Regions from separate parts of the Hoeflea prorocentri genome, predicted to be linked through region 2. Evidence: predicted binding sites of a transcription regulator. Region 2 holds the regulator's gene; each other region holds the start of a gene.
The links. Region 2 encodes LexA, which represses DNA repair genes until DNA is damaged. Its sites were predicted from a motif close to TGTTCNNNNTGTGTTCNG; they were not measured.
Positions count from the first base shown of each region.

Region 1: OQ273_RS13100 (PA0069 family radical SAM protein) is a predicted target of LexA. The motif match lies at 1,409-1,426, and genes of this name have one in related genera.
Region 3: OQ273_RS04045 (ATP-dependent helicase) is a predicted target of LexA. The motif match lies at 1,567-1,584, and genes of this name have one in related genera.
Region 4: OQ273_RS20840 (ImuA family protein) is a predicted target of LexA. The motif match lies at 1,267-1,284, and genes of this name have one in related genera.

Region 1 covers NZ_JAPJZI010000001.1:2,794,625-2,797,739, forward strand. Annotated here, with positions in the region: gene moaB (molybdenum cofactor biosynthesis protein B) at 1-469, shown strand, start outside; gene OQ273_RS13095 (crotonase/enoyl-CoA hydratase family protein) at 486-1,265, opposite strand; gene OQ273_RS13100 (PA0069 family radical SAM protein) at 1,482-2,639, shown strand; gene OQ273_RS13105 (ribonuclease HII) at 2,843-3,115, shown strand, end outside.
Region 2 covers NZ_JAPJZI010000001.1:1,691,710-1,694,824, forward strand. Annotated here, with positions in the region: gene OQ273_RS07885 (ComEC/Rec2 family competence protein) at 1-1,299, shown strand, start outside; gene lexA (transcriptional repressor LexA) at 1,293-2,012, opposite strand; gene OQ273_RS07895 (class I SAM-dependent methyltransferase) at 2,489-3,115, shown strand, end outside.
Region 3 covers NZ_JAPJZI010000001.1:884,877-887,991, reverse strand. Annotated here, with positions in the region: gene OQ273_RS04055 (GTP-binding protein) at 1-803, shown strand, start outside; gene OQ273_RS04050 (DUF1826 domain-containing protein) at 800-1,456, shown strand; gene OQ273_RS04045 (ATP-dependent helicase) at 1,647-3,115, shown strand, end outside.
Region 4 covers NZ_JAPJZI010000001.1:4,427,281-4,430,395, reverse strand. Annotated here, with positions in the region: gene OQ273_RS20845 (DinB/UmuC family translesion DNA polymerase) at 1-506, opposite strand, end outside; gene OQ273_RS20840 (ImuA family protein) at 406-1,254, opposite strand; gene OQ273_RS20835 (AbgT family transporter) at 1,513-3,060, shown strand; gene OQ273_RS20830 (AAA family ATPase) at 3,066-3,115, opposite strand, start outside.

The sequences.
Region 1 (3,115 bases), 1.1 Mb from region 2:
GGAGGATGACAAATCGGGTTCTACGCTTGCTGGACGGATCGAAGAATCAGGTCATGTTCTGGCCGCCCGCGATATCGTTACGGACGATGTTGAGAAGATTGCCGGACGTGTCAAATCATGGGCCGAAGACCCTGACATCGACGTTGTGATCACAACAGGCGGCACGGGGTTTACCGGCCGGGACGTCACGCCGGAAGCCGTCATGCCGCTGTTCGACAAACAGATGGATGGGTTTTCCGAGGTGTTTCACCGCATTTCCTACGACAAGATCGGTACATCCACCATCCAGTCGCGGGCGACCGGCGGCGTTATCGATGCGACCTATGTTTTTGTGCTTCCCGGCTCACCCGGAGCCTGCAAGGATGCCTGGGACGGGATTCTGAAATATCAGCTCGACTACCGCCACATGCCGTGCAATTTCATCGAGATCATGCCGCGGCTCGACGAGCATCTGAAGCGCGGCAAGTAATTCGAAAGCGCCTCCTTCAGATTGCATCAAACCGGCCCGAGCGCCCGAGGCCGGATGCAAAACGTGACGCGCCCTTTTCGGCCTCCTCGCGTATGGGCACCTGCCCCTCGACCCCCTCCAGCTTGAGCGCTTCGGCAACATCCAGACCCCATTGCTGATAAGCTGTCATGCGGTCGGTCCGCAGGCATGTCTGCGGGAAACGTGCCATGTCCGTGGCGATGGAGACAGCTTCCTCAAGCGCCTTGCCCTGCGGAACCAGCCGGTTGGCGAGCCCGAAACTCAGCGCCTCGCCAGCAGCGACAGGGCGGCCTGTCAGGATCATGTCCATTGCCCGGCTGTGCCCGATCAGGCGCGGCAGGCGCACATTGCCGCCATCGATCAAGGGAACGCCCCAACGGCGGCAGAACACCCCAAAGACCGCGTTTTCAGAGGCCACCCGCATGTCGCACCACAGGGCAAGTTCAAGCCCGCCGGCCACCGCGTGTCCTTCTACAGCCGCAATCACCGGCTTGGTCAGCAACCTGCGCGTCGGCCCCATGGGCCCCTCGCCCAAAGGCTCATACTCAAATGATCCTTCCGAGACCGTTTTCAGATCGAAACCGGCACAGAATGTCCCGCCGCGTCCATAAAGCACGGCCGCCAGTTGGCTGTCGTCCTTCTCGAAGGCGTCGAAAGCCGTCAGAAGCAGGCCGGCCGTCTCCGGATCCACGGCATTGCGGCTGTCAGGACGATTGATGGACACAATCGTCACCGCGTCCCGTCGCTCCACCAGAACCTTGTCCTGCGATTCGTCCATGATCCGTCTCCTGCCCTTTTCAGATCGCTGAACTGAGATGCTGACATCACCGGCCGGCCCGGTCAATGTCGCTTGCACCGTGCAACCTCCCGGATATTCAGAGGATTTTCCCAGCACCGTCTCAGATCCGGTTCTCGTGATTTTGTTCTTGATATGTTCTAATCCATTTGCTAGGAATAAATTCATAAAAACAAACGCAGACGTAAGGGTGCTTCAATGAGCGAGCTGGATCATTTCAGGCAAAACAGCCTCAACCCGGCAAACAAGCCGGACATTGCTGAAGCGCTTGCCGCACGCTCAGGCATGCGCGTTGACAAGAACCGGCGCCGCGGGCGCGGCGCGGGCATCAATCCGAGCGGCCGTTTCGAACAGCACTCCCGCCACGTCTTTGATGATGGTTGGGAAAGCCTGGAAGATCTTCCGGCTTTCAAAACGGATGTACAGGTGGAAAAGCCCCGCACCATCATTACCCGCAATCAGTCGCCGGATATTTCCTTCGACCGGTCGATCAACCCTTATCGCGGCTGCGAACACGGCTGTATCTACTGCTTCGCGCGGCCGACCCACGCCTTTATGGGGCTTTCACCGGGTCTGGATTTTGAATCACGCCTTTTTGCCAAGCCCGATGCTCCGAAACTGCTCGAAAGGGAACTGGCAAAGCCCGGCTACAAGCCGCGTGTGATTGCCATTGGCACCAATACGGACCCCTATCAGCCGATCGAGAGGAAATGGCGGATCGTGCGGCAGATACTCGAGGTGTTGAACGCCTGCAATCATCCGGTCGGCATTGTGACAAAATCGGCAAACGTTCTGCGCGATGCCGATATTCTGTCCCAGATGGCCGAAAAGGGCCTTGCCAAAGTGGCTCTCTCGGTCACGACACTGGACGGCAAGCTTGCCCGCGCCATGGAGCCACGGGCTTCGACGCCGGTGCGGCGGCTGGAGGCGATCCGGGGCCTGTCGGAAGCCGGCATACCGGTCGCGGTCATGGCTTCGCCGGTCATACCGGGCCTGAACGACCATGAAATCGAACGCATTCTGGATTCGGCCAAGGCAGCCGGCGCGTGCACGGCAAGCTATATTCTGTTACGCCTGCCGCTCGAAGTCAGCCCGCTTTTCCGCGACTGGCTGCTGCGCCACTATCCGGACCGGTATCGCCATGTCATGTCGCTGGTGCGCTCGATGCGCGGCGGCAAGGATTATGACGCCGAGTTCAACAAACGCATGAAGGGCAGCGGCCCCTATGCCTGGCAGTTGGCCCGGCGTTTCGAAATCACGGCAAAGAGACTGGGGCTCGACAACAGATGGCGCTCCTTGCGCACGGACCTGTTTACGCCTCCCCATGGAACGGGGGTACAGCTCAACCTGCTTTGATGAAGCTTCGCCATGATCGCCTACCCCGACTGCGATCATGGCGGTGGATCCCTCCACCAAGCCGCAGCCGGTTTCCTGCCACCTGTGCCTCACACTGGAACCGGCATTCCCCGAGCAATGACCTCCGGCCTCTGCCGTCCGGAGACACGCTCTGAATGGAGGGACTTGCAGGGGATTGGGTGGGCGTGCGAGTTTGCCGCACAATGTCTCGCACCCCACCTGATTCTCGCTCAGAAACGCCCCGTTCGCGCCGGGCAAAGCCCGGACAGACCGAGCTGTTCGGATCGGTGGGAGACGGTCCGGATTTCAGTTTTGAGACGGCCGCGGGCTCACCCGAACAGCTGGTGGCGGGGGCGGATGAGGCCGGGCGCGGCCCGCTGGCCGGGCCGGTCGTTGCCGCTGCCGTTATCCTTGATCCTCAGAATATTCCGCCGGGCCTTAATGACTCCAAGAAACTGACATCCTGCAAGCGCGAT
Region 2 (3,115 bases):
AAGTATGCGGCGGTCGGAGCCTTGGCCATCGCCACGCTCTATCTTTCCATCTCCGGAGCAAGCGTTTCGACGCAACGGGCCTGGATCATGCTGGTCATCATGCTGATCGCCGTGCTCGCGGACAGACAGGCGCTGACGATGCGCAATGTCGCCATTGCCGCAATGATTATCATCGTCATAACGCCCTCCGCCGTTCTCGGGCCGGGCTTTCAAATGTCGTTTGCCGCAACTGCGGCACTAATTGCGACTTATGCGCTGTGGAATAAACCCCGGCCCGGAACAGGGCGTGCTGAGGCCGGGTGGCTGGGCACCCCGGCACGCGTTCTGTTTGTCTTTTTCCTTGGGCTGGCGGTTACGTCACTCGTTGCAGGTCTCGCCACGGCGCCGTTTGCCATCCATCACTTCCATCGGATTGCGGCATACGGGCTTCTGGCCAATCTGGCCGCCATGCCGATTGTCACCTTTATTGTGATGCCGGCGGGGATGTTTGCCGTCCTGCTCATGCCATTGGGTCTCGAAAAATGGCCGTTGATCGTGATGGGAGGGGGGCTTGATGCAGTGATAGCCATCGCCCGTTATGTTCGTGACATCGGCGGTGCGGTTGTCGTTGGTCAGATAAGCCCGTGGATAACACTTGTTGCGGTCGCCGGCCTGCTGATCTTTGTGTTGAGCAGGACCCGGTTGAGGATCGTAGGGCTGGCGCTGCTCCTGCTCGCTGGAGCCGCCATGACGATACCACGCACGTGGCCTGACATTCTGATTGCCGAGGACGGCAGGTTGGTTGCACTTGTCAATAAAGGCGGCTTGGCCACAAACCGCAAAAGACCACCCCGATTCATCTTTGAGCAATGGCAGACGGGGCTCAAACGAACCCGACATGATACGCCCCTCGATATCGCTGGCGGGATAAATGACCTTGGATCCGCATTGGAAGCCTCAGCTGCGAGGACTGATCACATGCAGTGTGCGGCAAAAACTTTCTGTGTCGGCGTGTCGGGCAGTGGGACGAAACTGGCTCTGGTTGAGGATTTATCCTATCTCGGCGCTGCCTGTGACGAGGCAGATATCGTCGTGACCGCGGCATCGATTGCGATGGAGCGGTGTTATTCCGGAGCCCTGCTGATTACAGGCCGCATGCTGCGCCAAAGCGGCGCTTTGGCCATCTGGACGAAAACGAACGGCAATCAGCCGAAAATACGTTCGGCAGTTGCCAGTGTTGACCGAGCCTGGACGCGCCATCGCGCCTATAACTGGCGCAATGACAGCTTCTACAAGATCACACCGTCATGGCGTCAGTGATAGCGCCTGATCAGCCCCACCAGCTTGCCTTGGATCTTCACCTGATCCGGGCCGAAAATCCGAGTCTCATAGGATGGGTTTGCTGCTTCCAGGGCAATTGAGGCGCCCTTTCTGCGGAACCGCTTCAAGGTTGCTTCCTCGTCATCGACAAGCGCGACAACGATTTCACCCGGATTGGCTGTGGAGGCGTTTTTGATGACCACAGTATCGCCGTCAAAAATGCCGGCTTCGATCATTGAATCGCCCTTTACCTCAAGCGCGTAATGTTCACCGCCGGACAGCATCTCCGGGGGGACGCTGATATTGTGCGTATTGTTCTGGATGGCCGATATGGGCACACCGGCGGCGATCCGGCCCATAACGGGTACGCTCACCGCAGCCTGCGTATCATCATTGTCCTGAACCGGAAGCGGTGTGGGTTCAGGCGCGGGTTTACCCAGGCTGCCTTCGATAACGCTTGGCGAGAACCCCTTGCGTTGCTGGCCGGCCGGAATCATCGTCTCGGGAAGGCGCAAGACTTCAAGAGCGCGGGCCCGGTTTGGCAGCCTTCGGATGAACCCACGTTCCTCCAAGGCGGTAATCAGGCGATGAATGCCTGATTTTGAGGCAAGATCAAGCGCTTCCTTCATCTCGTCGAAGGACGGCGGGATGCCCGTCTCCTTCATACGCTCATGAATATAAAGCAGCAGCTCATGTTGTTTTCGCGTCAGCATCGCCGGCTCCCGAATCGGAGAAACAAATACAGAACATACACTATATGTTCCATTTGTGTTCTTCAAGTGTTTATATTTGGTTAACAGACTGCCCGGCGTCGCTAACAGGGTAGTCAATCGGGTTTTGCCGACAGGGCATTGCGGCCGGCGCCCGTCAATCGCTGTCCGGTAATAGGGAGCGCCGGTTAAAACAAGCACCGCTGTGTTCGCTTTCGCCCGTCCCGTTAAAATTGTATAAACCTGCGCGTTGTACCTTCAGCCTCAAACACGGCAGGGGGTTTAGCCAATGAAAAAGATGCGATCGTCATATCCAGGCTGCGGGCCCATCACAGCGTGCATCACCGGAGAATTTCTGCCGGATGATCGTGCGGGTCTGTCCGGGCTGGAAGACATTGCGGTCACGATCCCGCGTACGATCTATCTCGGGCGCGGACCGCACTGTGGCCAATTTCGGTCCGCCGCTGCCGGTAAATGAGATGCAGCTTGTACGCCACTTTTGGGCGATGTTCCTCTACAGAGTTCATTACTGGATGTGGGACCGGTGGTTCGAAACGCGGGAGGCAGTTGCCACGCGCGGGACGTTGCATCAGGACGATCTTTCCCCGGTGAATTCGGCTCATGCCAAATTGTCTTATGAATATGGCGCGTCTCCACGCCTTGTGCTGGGCTGGATCCTCAAAGGTTTGAATGAGGATCTGAGCCGTTTCTCTTTTGTCGATTACGGATCGGGCAGGGGGCGCATGTTGCTGACTGCCGCCCAGTGGCCGTTTCGTCTCGTGCACGGGATCGAGTTCAGCAGCATTTTACATGAGCAGGCCGAGCGCAATATTTCCGGTTATCCGAAAAATCATCTCAAATGCAGGGACATAAAATCGGTCTGCTGCGACGTCATGGATTACGATACGCCGAAAACCGACTGCATCCTTTATTTCTATAATCCGTTCGAAGGCGAACTGCTGGATAAGGTCATCCGCAAATATTCGCACTGCGACGATAGCGGCGCGAAGCGCAAGGTGATTATCGTCTATTACAACTCCATGCACCGCCATGCGCTCAATGCAAATGAACGGATCAGGCCGAGGCCGATGTCACGCTTTGTCAAA
Region 3 (3,115 bases), 810 kb from region 2:
TGGACGCGGTTAATCTTCTGAAAGACTACTCGAGCCACGATTTCCTCAGTGACCGCGGCGAGACAATGGGAGAGGAGGATGAACGCACGCTTGTCCATCTCCTGACCGACCAGATTGAATTTGCAGACATCGTTGTGCTCAACAAGGTCAGTGCCGCCGAACCGGGACAGGTGGATGCCGCCCGCAAGATCATCCGAAGCTTGAATGCCGACGCAAAAATCATGGAAACCGATTATTCAAATATTGCGGCAGGGGATATCCTGAACACCGGGCTGTTCGACTTTGAAAAAGCCCAGGAGCATCCACACTGGGCCAAGGAACTCTACGGTTTCGCGGATCATGTTCCGGAAACTGAGGAATATGGCGTTGCCTCATATGTCTACCGGGCGCGCCGCCCGTTTGATCCGCAGAAAATCCACGCTTTTTTGAACGGGCCGCTGCCTGGAGTTATTCGCGCCAAGGGACATTTCTGGCTTGCGACAAGGCCGGACTGGGTGGCGGAGTTTTCCCTGGCCGGCGCCCTGTCGAGCGTCAGCCCGATTGGCACATGGTGGGCTTCGGTGCCAAGCAGCCGTCTTCCAGACAATGAGCAACTACGATCCTATCTCAAGAATCTGTGGGTAGAACCGTTCGGGGATCGACGCCAGGAGATCGTGTTTATCGGCTCCGGCATCGACTGGCCGGCGATCAAGAGCGGATTGGACGACTGCCTCATGCAGGACAACACCGGAGATGATCTGACGGCATTCGCGGACCTCCCCGACCCGTTCCCGAAATGGCAACGGAGACAACAGGCGGCATGAGCCAATTGCTCTCTGGACATAACCACGGCCATACAATTTCGAACCGGCCGGTCGCCCGCCAGCAGACGGCGCAGGATGTCGTCATCGGTCGGCAGGCCGAGATTCTTGCCGACATAACCGCGCCGGGCGTGGGCGCCGCGATCTGGCAAAGAAATCCCCATACGTCTTTCCAGACATGGATAGACGCCCTTGCGGTCGAACAACTGCCGAACCTGCGGGTCACTGTTCCTGTCGAACTTGCAGAGGAGGCCGTGCGAACAGCATGCAAAATTGCAAAAACACCACCGGGACCCGAGCAAAAAATGCTCGCCGGCGACGTCGGAGCATTGGCTCTGATCTACGGTGACGTGATGAAAACCGACTATGTGCAAATCCGGTTAGACGTTTCAGACGGGGCAATGTGCCCAAAATTTCATCTCGATAACGTGCCTGCCCGTCTTCTTTGCACCTACCGCGGGCCTGGAACCGAATATGTTCCCGAGATCCATCGGCAAGAGCCGGAGCGCATCAGAACCATGAATACCGGTTCGGTCGGGCTGTTTCGAGGCGCAACATGGGCGTCCGGTGAGCGCTCTTCGCTCCTTCACCGTTCGCCAGGTGCACAAGCAGCGTCCGGACCGCGCCTGCTCCTGGTTATAGACGCAGCAGCTTAAAAACCGGTGACCGGAATGCCGCCGGTCGCCTGCATAGGGCGCATTGGTGCGAGAGAAGCCTCTGTGCTCACACCGGCTTGCCGACCTTTTATCGGTTTTCGGATTTGCCCTCGAACGATTCGAGAACAAAATCGCGGTGCAAACACATTGGTTGCTGGTCTTTCCGACCCGAATCACTACATTGGGAAGAATGGCCGGCCCGGACGAAGACATACCTTTTTTTGGCGAAGACAGCAGTGCGCCCTCCCCTGCGAGCGGCGGTCTTGCGGCGCGTGCCATGGCGGCGCGCAACAAAACCTCGGTTTCTGCGCCCTATCTGGAAGGTCTTAATCCGGAACAGACCCGCGCCGTCGAGACGATTGACGGGCCGGTTCTGGTGCTTGCCGGCGCGGGCACCGGCAAGACGCGGGTTCTGACAACCCGCATCGCCCATATCCTGGCCACCGGCAAAGCCTATCCCAGCCAGATCCTCGCCGTCACCTTCACCAACAAGGCCGCGCGCGAGATGAAGGAACGCATCGGCGTTCTGGTCGGCGGGGCCGTCGAGGGCATGCCCTGGCTCGGAACCTTTCACTCCATCGGCGTCCGGCTCCTGCGCCGTCACGCCGAGCTTGTCGGCCTCCGGTCCGATTTCACCATCCTCGACACGGACGATCAGATTCGGCTTTTAAAGCAGTTGATCCAGGCCGAGGGGCTGGACGACAAACGCTGGCCGGCCCGGCAGTTCGCCATGATGATCGACGGCTGGAAGAACAAAGGATTTGGCCCGGCGGATATTCCCGAGGGCGATGCCCGCGCCTTTGCCAACGGCAAGGGGCGCGAGCTTTACGAGGCCTATCAGAACCGTCTGAAGACGCTGAATGCCTGCGATTTCGGCGATCTTCTGTGCCACCCGATCCGCATCTTCAAAAATCATCCGGATGTGCTGAAGGAATATCACGGCAAGTTCCGCTACGTCCTTGTCGACGAATATCAGGACACCAATACGGCGCAATATCTGTGGCTGCGCCTCATCGCGCAGGGATCGCACAATGTGTGTTGCGTCGGCGATGACGATCAGTCGATCTACGGATGGCGCGGCGCGGAAGTGGATAATATCCTGCGCTTTGAAAAGGATTTTCCGGGTGCCGTGGTCATCCGGCTTGAACGCAATTACCGCTCCACGGCCCATATTCTGGGCGCGGCCGCGCATCTGATTTCCCACAATGAAGGCCGCCTCGGCAAAACCCTCTTCACCGATCTCGCCGACGACGATCATGACAAGGTCATGGTGCATGCGGCCTGGGATTCGGAGGAGGAAGCCCGCGCCGTCGGCGAGGAAATCGAGCAGCTTCAAAGGCGCGACCACAGGCTCAACGATATGGCGATCCTCGTGCGCGCCTCCTTCCAGATGCGCGAATTCGAGGATCGGTTCGTCACGCTCGGCCTCAATTACCGCGTCATCGGCGGTCCGCGCTTTTACGAACGGCTCGAAATCCGCGACGCCATGGCCTATTTCCGCGTCGTGTGCCAGCCGGCGGACGATCTTGCCTTCGAGCGCATTGTCAACACACCGAAACGCGGCCTTGGCGAGGCTGCCATCCGGCAATTGCACGATTATGCGAGAGCGCGCGATATCCCGCTTTTAAAGGCCGCATCCGACCTCGTCATGACCGAGGA
Region 4 (3,115 bases), 2.7 Mb from region 2:
GCAAAGGCCCAGGCCGCCCCCGGCGTGTCGGCGACCGCGGCATGCGCCAGAAGACCGGCGGCACGCAGCCGGGCAACAAGATCTTCGCGCATCGCCTCCTCGCCGCCGAACAAATGGGCGCAGCCGGAAATATCCAGGAAAAGCCCGGCGCATTGCCCCGCAACATTTGGCGAAAGCGCTTCAACAGCCACCAGCGGCGTATAACGGTCGCACCAGGCGGCAACCGCTTCAAGCAGCGCCGCATCGGCCTTGATATCGTGATCGAAAACATCGAGATCGGGAAACAACGCGCGCGCATCGCTCAGCGTCTGCTCGATCCTCAGACCGGCCTTGTGGCCATGGCCGTCCAACGCGACGAGGCGCATGGCATTTTTGACTTTTGCGATCGCGGCAAGGGGCGGGGCGTCAGGACGCCCGTTCAAACGCCATGACCTGCCCCATTTGCGGCGCGCCACCCGGTCGGTGGAAAGCTGCGGCAGGGCGATCGACATGATCCGCTGGGACATGTTCAAAACCGTGTCTGTTATGGTTCCATTGAATGGTCCATTGCCCCGTCTGACCATTGCGGTTGCGTTCAAGCACAAGACCGAGCCGCACAAGCCCTATGCCGTTTTCAAGCTGCGGATCGGCCGCCGATGGCGCTGCACTGACGCGCCATCTGGTTGCCGCCGCATTGGCCTCCTCTTCACCACCCTGTCGCAGGATGCATACAAACAGGCCGTTCTGCTGCGCCTTGAGCATCAGCCGCCGCGTTGCCGTCATGTCGAAAGCCGGCTGGTTGCCCTTGATCTGAAAGACGACGGCGGCAAGGTCGCTGCATTTGGCCGCCTCGTCGCTTGCCCAAAGCGATGTCTTGAAGTCCAGCGGCCGCACCATGAGCAACCGCGACGGATCGATCCCGAACATGGCAAGCCCGGCGGGAAAGAGCTGGCCGCCGTCAAGCCGGCAGGCCGGATCGCAAACCCAGACGATGCGGCCCGTGCGGCGCTTCATGCAGCCGGCGATCAGCCCGGCGAGGAACCCGGACGCCGCCGCAATATCGCGGGTCAGCGCACAACGCACCTCATGCAGAGCAAAGATCGGAAACCCGTCCTTGAAGACCGCATCGACGCTGTCGATGCCAAAGGCGGCCACACCGCCCGTTTCCTCTCCGCGCAAGCGTTCATGACGTGCAAAAGCAGCATGGCGCCGGTCGATCTTCGACACGGCATCCTGCAATGCCTCCATCCTTTGCCGCGCGTGACTGCCCTGCATTGTTTTTCCACATGTTCTTGCTTTGTTCCACAATAGATTCCAAAAAACAAACCGGGAGTCAAGCAACCACCAAGAGATGAAATGCAACCCGGCGATAAAAGACAAAGTGACGAAATGGTAATGTCACCAGCCGTTGCCCGCTCCGCACGATAGCGGTTAAACTGCCTTCAGGTTCTGCCAAATGCGGCTCTACCACAGCTTCAAATCGTCCTCACCGAGGCCGCCGGGAATAACCGGTACACCCGCACTGGAACAGCAATGAGCGATATCCCCACCCAACCTAACAAGGGCTTCATCGCCGCCATTGAGCGCACCGGAAACCGCCTGCCTGACCCGGTCTTCATCTTCATCTGGCTGATCGGCATCCTCATGGTGGTAAGCCTCATCGCCTCGCTTGCCGGTCTCTCGGCAATACATCCGGTCACGGGCGATCCCGTCGACGCAAAAAGCCTGCTTTCGGCGGACAATCTGCGCCGCCTCGTCACCGACATGCCGACGACATTCACCCATTTCCATCCGCTCGGTTATGTGCTGGTCGTCATGCTGGGCGCCGGCGTTGCCGAACGCACCGGCTTTCTGGGTGCGGCCATGCGCGCCGGCGTCAGCAATGCGCCGAAAATGCTTCTGACCCCGATTGTCGTTGCCGTCGGCATGATCGGAAACCTTGCCGCCGACGCCGCCTATGTGGTCCTCATTCCGCTGGCCGGGGTCATTTTCGCCGCAGCCGGGCGCCACCCGGTCGCAGGCATCGCCGCCGCCTTTGCCGGCGTATCGGGCGGCTTTTCCGCCAATCTGTTCCCGGGGCAGCTCGACGCGTTGCTCTTCGGCATCACCGAGGCCGGCGCGGAAATCCTCGACCCGGAATGGAACGCCAACATCGCCGGCAACTGGTATCTGATCATGGCGCTGTTCTTCGTCTACCTGCCGGTGATCTGGTACGTCACCGACCGTCAGGTCGAGCCGCGCCTCGGCAAATGGGAAGGCGGCACCGTCGCGGATACCGATGAACCCATTTCCGGCCCGCTGACTGATGATGAGCGCAAAGGCCTCATATGGGGCGCCCTGACAATCCTTGCCGTGATTGCCGTATGGGTTTTCCTGACCATTGGTCCGGGTACGCCGCTGATCGACCATGATGCACGGCCGGAAGCCCGCATGACGCCGTTTTACCAGTCGCTTGTCGCCGGTTTCTTCTTCCTGTTTCTACTCAGCGGCTGGGTTTACGGCCATATCACCGGCGTGATCGCCAATCACCGCGACCTTGTGCGGCTGATGAAGGAATCCATGTCCGAGATGGGCTACTATCTCGTTCTGGCCTTTGCCGCCGCCCACTTCGTTGTCATGTTCGTCTGGTCGAACCTTGGCCTGATCCTGGCCATCGACGGTGCGGAATTCCTGCGCTGGACGGCGCTGCCGGGCCCGCTTCTGCTTGCCGGCCTTCTCATCCTGTCGGGGTTCATCAATCTATTTGTCGGCTCGGCATCGGCAAAATGGGCTCTGCTTGCGCCAATTCTGGTGCCGATGCTGATGCTCCTCGGTATCAGCCCCGAAACGGCCACCGCCGCCTACCGCATCGGCGATTCGGCAACCAATATCATCACGCCCCTGATGGTCTATTTCCCGCTCATCCTGATCTTCTGTCAGCGCTGGGACAAGGAATTCGGCATCGGCAGCCTGATGGCCGTGATGATCCCCTATTCCATCTGGCTGATGATCAGCGGCGTTATCATGATTATCGCCTGGACAGCGCTTAACATTCCGCTCGGGCCGGGTGCGATGGTCGACTTCACCTTAACGGGCAGGTAATGGTCCTAGCTGAGCGCATCGAGGACAAATTCGACGCGCTCCTTAACCGGCGTCT